DNA from 3 places in the Bacillus sp. es.036 genome. Region 3 is predicted to be linked to each of the others. Evidence: riboswitches for the same ligand, from Rfam matches in the RefSeq annotation. Region 3 holds a riboswitch; each other region holds the start of a gene.
The links. A riboswitch is a leader RNA that binds a small molecule or an ion and turns the genes downstream of it on or off. The one in region 3 is predicted to bind lysine.
Positions count from the first base shown of each region.

Region 1 (2,207 bases), 450 kb from region 3:
CCAAATGATGTAGGATCAATGAAGGAAGTTGTTAGAAGAAGATATTCGAGAGTGTTAAAGGAAAGTGGACCACTCCCTGATTTAATTATCATTGATGGCGGTATTGCTCAAATACAAGCAGCAAAAGACGTCCTTGAGAATGAGCTTAGTCTTGAAATTCCGGTTTGCTCTCTTACTAAAGATGAGAAACATAAAACGTCTCACCTTCTTATTGGTGATCCTCCACAGGGTGTATTCTTGCCAAGAAATAGCCAAGAATTCTATCTTTTACAGCGAATTCAGGATGAAGTGCATCGGTTTGCTATTACATTTCATCGGCAGCTTCGAGGTAAATCAATGCTTAAATCAAGCCTTGATGACATCCCAGGTATAGGCGAGAAAAGAAAAAAGAAGTTGTTGAATCATTTTGGATCCATTAAAAGGATGAAAGAAGCAACTGCAGAAGATCTTCATAATGCCGGATTACCAATGAATGTAGCGGAGGAAGTTGTGGCTCGATTTGAAAATCAATCAAATTAATTTTCAAGAACATCTTGCGGCATTCACGTAAGTTCGTTATAATGAGTGAAATTTAATAGTTCCACACTTCGAAAGTTGAAGTGATGGTAGAGGCGCAAAAACCATTAGTAAGCTTACGGGAGAGTGTTAAGACTCGTTGATCGTAGTTGAAAGGGGAATTTGCCGAAGTGGAAAGGCGCTTATCCGTCTGAAACTGGATCTGTATTGAATAAATGCAGAGCTGTCATCCAATACCTACCCGGGAATTGGATGGAGAACTATCTCACATAGGGACGTTTTCTTGGATTTGTTATGAAAACAACAGTGAGGTTTTTCTCATTGTTGTTTTTTTATACTTTAATAGCGAAAAGAAACATTAAAGTATATAAAAAAACAGAGGCATCGCTTTTTATTGGCGAAGCAATTTATCCATTTCGACTCTTAAATTCGTGAGTATGAGTAAGATGCGAGTAAAACGCATAGGGATAACCAAGCTGTATGAAAGAAAGGATGGAGAGAGTGGGACTACGTGTATTGAAATTCGGAGGTACGTCTGTTGGAGATGTAGACAAAATTAAAAATGTTTCCAAAAGACTAATGGAAGCTGTAAACAATGGAGACGAGGTTGTAGCAGTTGTTTCCGCGATGGGGAAAACAACGGATGAACTTGTGGGGTTATCAAAAGGAATTACTTCTAAACCATCTCCAAGAGAGCTTGATATGCTCCTCACGACTGGTGAACAGGTGACAACAGCACTTCTTTCAATGGCCTTAAATGAAGAAGGATACGATGCTATTTCACTAACAGGCTGGCAGGCTGGAATTAAAACCGAAACGTTTCATGGTAATGCAAGAATTCTTGATATAGATGCTTCCCGGATGAATCAACACCTTGCTGAAGGGAAAATCGTGATTGTTGCAGGATTCCAAGGACTAACAGATACATCTGACATTGCAACGCTTGGCCGCGGTGGTTCTGATACAACAGCTGTCGCAATTGCAGCCGCTCTTAAGGCAGATCGTTGTGAAATCTATACGGATGTAGATGGCGTATATACGACCGATCCTCGCTACGTAAAAGGTGCAAGAAAGCTTTCTACCATTTCATACGATGAAATGCTTGAGCTAGCCAATCTTGGAGCTGGTGTTCTGCATCCGAGAGCGGTAGAATTCGCAAAAAACTACAATATTCTGCTCGAGGTACGCTCGAGTTTTACAAATGAACCTGGAACGCTAATTGAGGAGGTCGTATCAATGGAACAAAATTTGGTGGTTAGAGGTCTTGCTTTTGAAAGTAATGTTACAAAAATAACAATTTCAGGTTTACCGAATGAGCTTACAACGCTCCCATCTCTATTTTCATCCCTTGCTTCAAATGGCATTAACGTAGATGTGATCATTCAAAGCACAGGAGAGAAAAATACAACGAGCATCTCGTTTTCAATTGAAACTGCTTCTCTCGAGTTAACGCTAGATGTCCTTCGTCGTATCAAAGTGAAACTTCCTTATGAACATATTTATCATGAATCAGATCTAGCTAAAGTATCAATAGTCGGATCTGGTATGATTTCAAATCCAGGCGTTGCCGCACAGATGTTTGAGGTGCTTGCTGAACATGGAATTGAAATGAAGATGGTAAGCACATCAGAAATCAAAGTATCAACGATCGTCCCAGAAGAAAAAATGATTTATGCAATTGAGTCACTACA
Region 1 covers NZ_PDIZ01000001.1:2,253,668-2,255,874, reverse strand. The annotation lists gene uvrC (excinuclease ABC subunit UvrC) at 1-519, shown strand, start outside; lysine riboswitch at 599-787, shown strand; gene ATG70_RS11585 (aspartate kinase) at 1,018-2,207, shown strand, end outside.
Region 1: another riboswitch for lysine. It lies ahead of ATG70_RS11585 (aspartate kinase); the one in region 3 lies ahead of ATG70_RS13755 (Na+/H+ antiporter NhaC family protein).

Region 2 (2,207 bases), 890 kb from region 3:
TATTACCTATATTCAAGATGTGGCCAATCCAAATTTGGTTGAAATTATAAAAAAGAAATTAAAAGAAATTAACATTGATGGTATTCCAATGGCCGATAAAACGGTAGAAGAGTTTCTTGTGCACCAGGCAGGTAACCCTTTTCCACTTGTGCGATATACGGAAAGGCCTGATGTTGCCGCTACTCATTTACTTGAAGGGCACGTGTTAATCATCGTAGACACTTCACCAAGCGTTATTATAACACCAACTACTTTTTTTCATCATGTTCAACATGCTGAAGAATATCGAGAAGCCCCTTTACCAGGCGCGTTTTTAAGATGGGTCCGATTTGGTGGGATGTTAGCTGCGCTACTCTTGCTACCTCTGTGGTTATTAGCCGTATATGAACCGCAGTTACTGCCTAAAACGATCGACTTTATCGGTCCGAACGATGAAACAAATGTGCCGATATTTGTTCAAATTATTCTTGCTGAAGTAGGGATCGAAACGCTGAGGATGGCTGCTATACACACGCCAACGCCACTTTCCACTGCCATGGGATTAATTGCAGCCGTGTTGATCGGACAGATTGCCATTGATGTCGGATTATTCGTTCCAGAAGTTATCCTATATGTTTCGATTGCTGCAATAGGATCATATGCAACACCAAGTTATGAATTATCGATTGCAAATAAACTTGTAAGGCTTCTACTTTTATTCCTTGTATTTTTCTTTCGAGTGCCGGGATATATGATTGGAATTACGGCAATCATTTTATTTCTTGTTGCGTTAAAACCTTTAAACACCCCCTACTTATGGCCGTTTATTCCTTTTAATCCTAAAGCCTTTATTCAAGTGTTGATTCGTGTATCAGTTCCGCTCACTAAACTACGTCCAAGCATTACAGAATCACAAAATGAAACGAAGCAACCAGACAAACCACTTGCCGAATCTTAAAAAGTATGATAATTTATTTCTTAATTGAATAGACCTCATTGAATGTAATGGGGATAGAGGCGCAAAGCGAATGAGTATGGTGTCGGAGCATAGAATGGAATGCGAGGATGATATCAGAAAGGTCAATTTGCCGAAGTGAGAAAAGAGCCATACTTTTCTTGCTGGGCTGCTGCTGAACAAGTTGCAGACTGTCACTGAAAGAGGAATTTTTTCGGTGGTGAGCTAATCCAACTCGTGAGGATACGGAGAAAACAGCCAATGTATCTATAAAGTTGGCTGTTTTTCTTATTTTGTGGAGGGTTGCTCGCATTCATATCAGCGAGAGGGGAGAAATGATTGTGAATTTATACGGAACGTCAGCAATTTCAGAAGAAGGCCATTTATCAGTTGGAGGCGTTGATACAATAAAATTAAGTGAAAAATACGGGACGGCCTTATACGTTTATGATGTAGCGATGATTAGAGAGAAAGCGCGAGCATTTCGAAATGCTTTTGAACAGGAGAAGGTCAACTACCAAGTAGCCTATGCTAGTAAAGCATTCTCTTGTATGGCAATGATTCAACTTGCTGAAGAAGAAGGCTTAAGTCTTGATGTGGTTTCAGGTGGAGAACTCTATACAGCTTTAAAAGCAGGGTTTCCGGTAGAACGGATTCACTTTCATGGAAATAACAAAAGCGAAGCGGAAATTCGAATGGCGTTAGATGCAAAAATAGGGTGTTTTGTTGTGGATAACTTTTATGAGCTAACGTTACTTGAACAATTAGCGGAAGAGAAAAATGTGGTTGCAAATGTGCTTTTGCGTATTACTCCTGGAATTGAAGCACATACTCATGACTATATCTTAACTGGACAGGAAGATTCAAAATTTGGTTTTGATTTACAAAGTGGTCAAGTGGAACAAGCGGTTGTTCAAGCAACAAGCATGAAAGCTATTCACCTTCTTGGTCTTCATTGTCACATTGGTTCTCAAATCTTTGAAACGAATGGTTTTGTAATGGCTATTGAGAAAATCTATCGTTATCTTGCTACGTGGTTTGAACTCTATGGGTATGAGCCAGAAGTTCTGAACCTAGGTGGAGGGTTTGGAATTCGGTATACTGAAGAAGATCATCCACTCCCAGTTGGAGACTATATCGAGGCAATGGTTAATGCTGTAAGAGCTCAGTTAGGTAATGAAATGAGAATCCCAGAAATTTGGATTGAGCCAGGACGTTCACTCGTTGGAGAAGCTGGCTTGACGTTATATACAGTAGGATCACACAAGAAAGT
Region 2 covers NZ_PDIZ01000001.1:1,813,435-1,815,641, reverse strand. The annotation lists gene ATG70_RS09290 (spore germination protein) at 1-937, shown strand, start outside; lysine riboswitch at 984-1,170, shown strand; gene lysA (diaminopimelate decarboxylase) at 1,270-2,207, shown strand, end outside.
Region 2: another riboswitch for lysine. It lies ahead of lysA (diaminopimelate decarboxylase); the one in region 3 lies ahead of ATG70_RS13755 (Na+/H+ antiporter NhaC family protein).

Region 3 (2,207 bases):
ACTGCTGTATCTGTTCCGCTCACCGCCTGAATGCCTGTGATAATCATAAACGCCACAGTTCCTGCAATCAGCATGATGATCGGCCATGCAAGATCTGCTACTTTTCCTTTTTTACTTTCAGGAAGACCCGTTGTTTGACCAGGTACGGCACCTTGATTGGGATCGAGAACCTCTCCAGTCTTCTGGGCACGATCTTCATGAACCTTCATTGCTTTTAAGTTGATATCAAAATAACTCACAAAGAAAACCATGGCTAGAGCAAAGAGAGCGTATAAGTTCATTGGAATCATTCTGATAAACGCTTCTAATGCGCCAACGCCTGTAATACTATGTGTTGCTAGTACGCCACCAATAAGTGCGATAATATAAGCACCCCAGCTTGAAATCGGGGAAATAATACACATCGGTGCTGCTGTGGAGTCAATAATATAAGCAAGTTTTGCCCTTGATACATTATGCCTGTCCGTAATCGGTCGACTCACATTACCAACGGCTAGCGAATTAAAGTAATCATCAATAAAAATAATAATACCAAATACGGCTGTTACAAGCTGTGCGCCAACTCTTGTTTTGACGCGTTTCATCGCCCATTCACCAAAGGCACGACTTCCACCTGACATCGAGATAAAGGCTGTCATCATTCCTAATAAAAGTAAGAAGAAAATAATGTACATGTTCCAAGTATTTAAGCCACCGCTCTCGGAATCAATAAAAATCCCTTTCACGATTGTATAAATTTCATTTAATGATCCTGGCACACTCCAATTGTTGATCATAAGTGCACCAAGAATAATGCCCACTCCAAGTGAAGGAAGCACTTTCCTTGTCACCACTACCATTAGCAAAGCTATGAGCGGTGGAATAATGGATAGAATTGAATTCTCCATGAATATCCTCCTAATAAATAAATGATTGTTATGCAAACCGGAATGGACGCCTACCCCTCAGCCGCTTGTTTCTGAACGCAAAAAAGCGAGCAATGATAGGATTGGTCCTATCATTGCTCGCTTCACCGAGTCAATGTTAAGTGTCCACCCCGATCAGTAGTTCTCCATTACAAGTTAGACTCATAATGACAGTTCGACACTTTTTCAATGCCGCCCCAACATAAATAATGTGACCGTTATTTATGCTTCGGCAGATCTCCCTTTCGATGCTGATCATTGGTGTCATTCTCCCAACACGTACTCATGAGGATCTGCTCCTCTACCTCATCGTATAAGATAAGGAACAATATTAAGTTCAGTTTTAAAGTATACCTTACTTTCTCTCATCCTGCAATTGTAGATTATTCCATATCATCAATTTGAATAGATGGAGTAGGTAACCCACCTTCTGAACCATTGTTATAGAAGTTTGGTACTTCACCTGGAATAATCGTTAACAAAACGGGAATATCCGTCGTCACCACATCAGAATCCGTAGCAAATGGGATAACGATTTTTACTTTCACTTCAATGTGAACCCGAATGTCGACAGAAATATTATTAATACCAACTGGTTCAATTGTACTTTTATAATCAGACTTCACTTCACCGATCGCTGTGAAACGCACAGGAACTTTTGGTCCCATATTGGCAAGTAACGTGTTATCAAACGCCTGACCAATTGGAATATAATGAATGATCCCATTATCCAACGATGTTTGATCATCCACTTCAAGCTCCACACCATTTTGTTCCGCCCAGTAATCTAACGTTCCGTCTTCCACACTTTTTAGAAATCGCTGTACTTTTTCCGTTGATTGCGCAAGCACCTGAGTAACTGCCCTTTGATTGATCTGAACTCGCACCAACTTTCCTTCATTGTCAGTCACTTCTTTTATTAACGAATCTTGATAATTATCTACTTCTTCAGCCATCTTCTGATTAATGGCTTCGTTAATCGCTATTGTTGCGATCCGATTCGTCTCGGTACGGGCAATTTCAATCAGTGTAGGCTTTATTCCTTTTTCAACGATCCATAGCCCCTGGACCGTCATAAAAATGAATAGTAGGAAGGAGATGACAAACACATAACGAAAGGGAAGCGGCCCCTTTCTAAAGAATTTTCTACGAGTTCGAAACAACATGAACCCTCCCTTCTCTTCCTCATGTATATGCCATGAAAGAGAGAAGTATGGACAATTTCTCCAGAATGCTACTTCCCTAGTAATGTGATTTTTTTAATACCAAAGAAAAAAGCCTAAGCAAATTGGCTACGGCTTT
Region 3 covers NZ_PDIZ01000001.1:2,702,218-2,704,424, forward strand. The annotation lists gene ATG70_RS13755 (Na+/H+ antiporter NhaC family protein) at 1-887, opposite strand, end outside; lysine riboswitch at 1,037-1,217, opposite strand; gene yunB (sporulation protein YunB) at 1,289-2,068, opposite strand.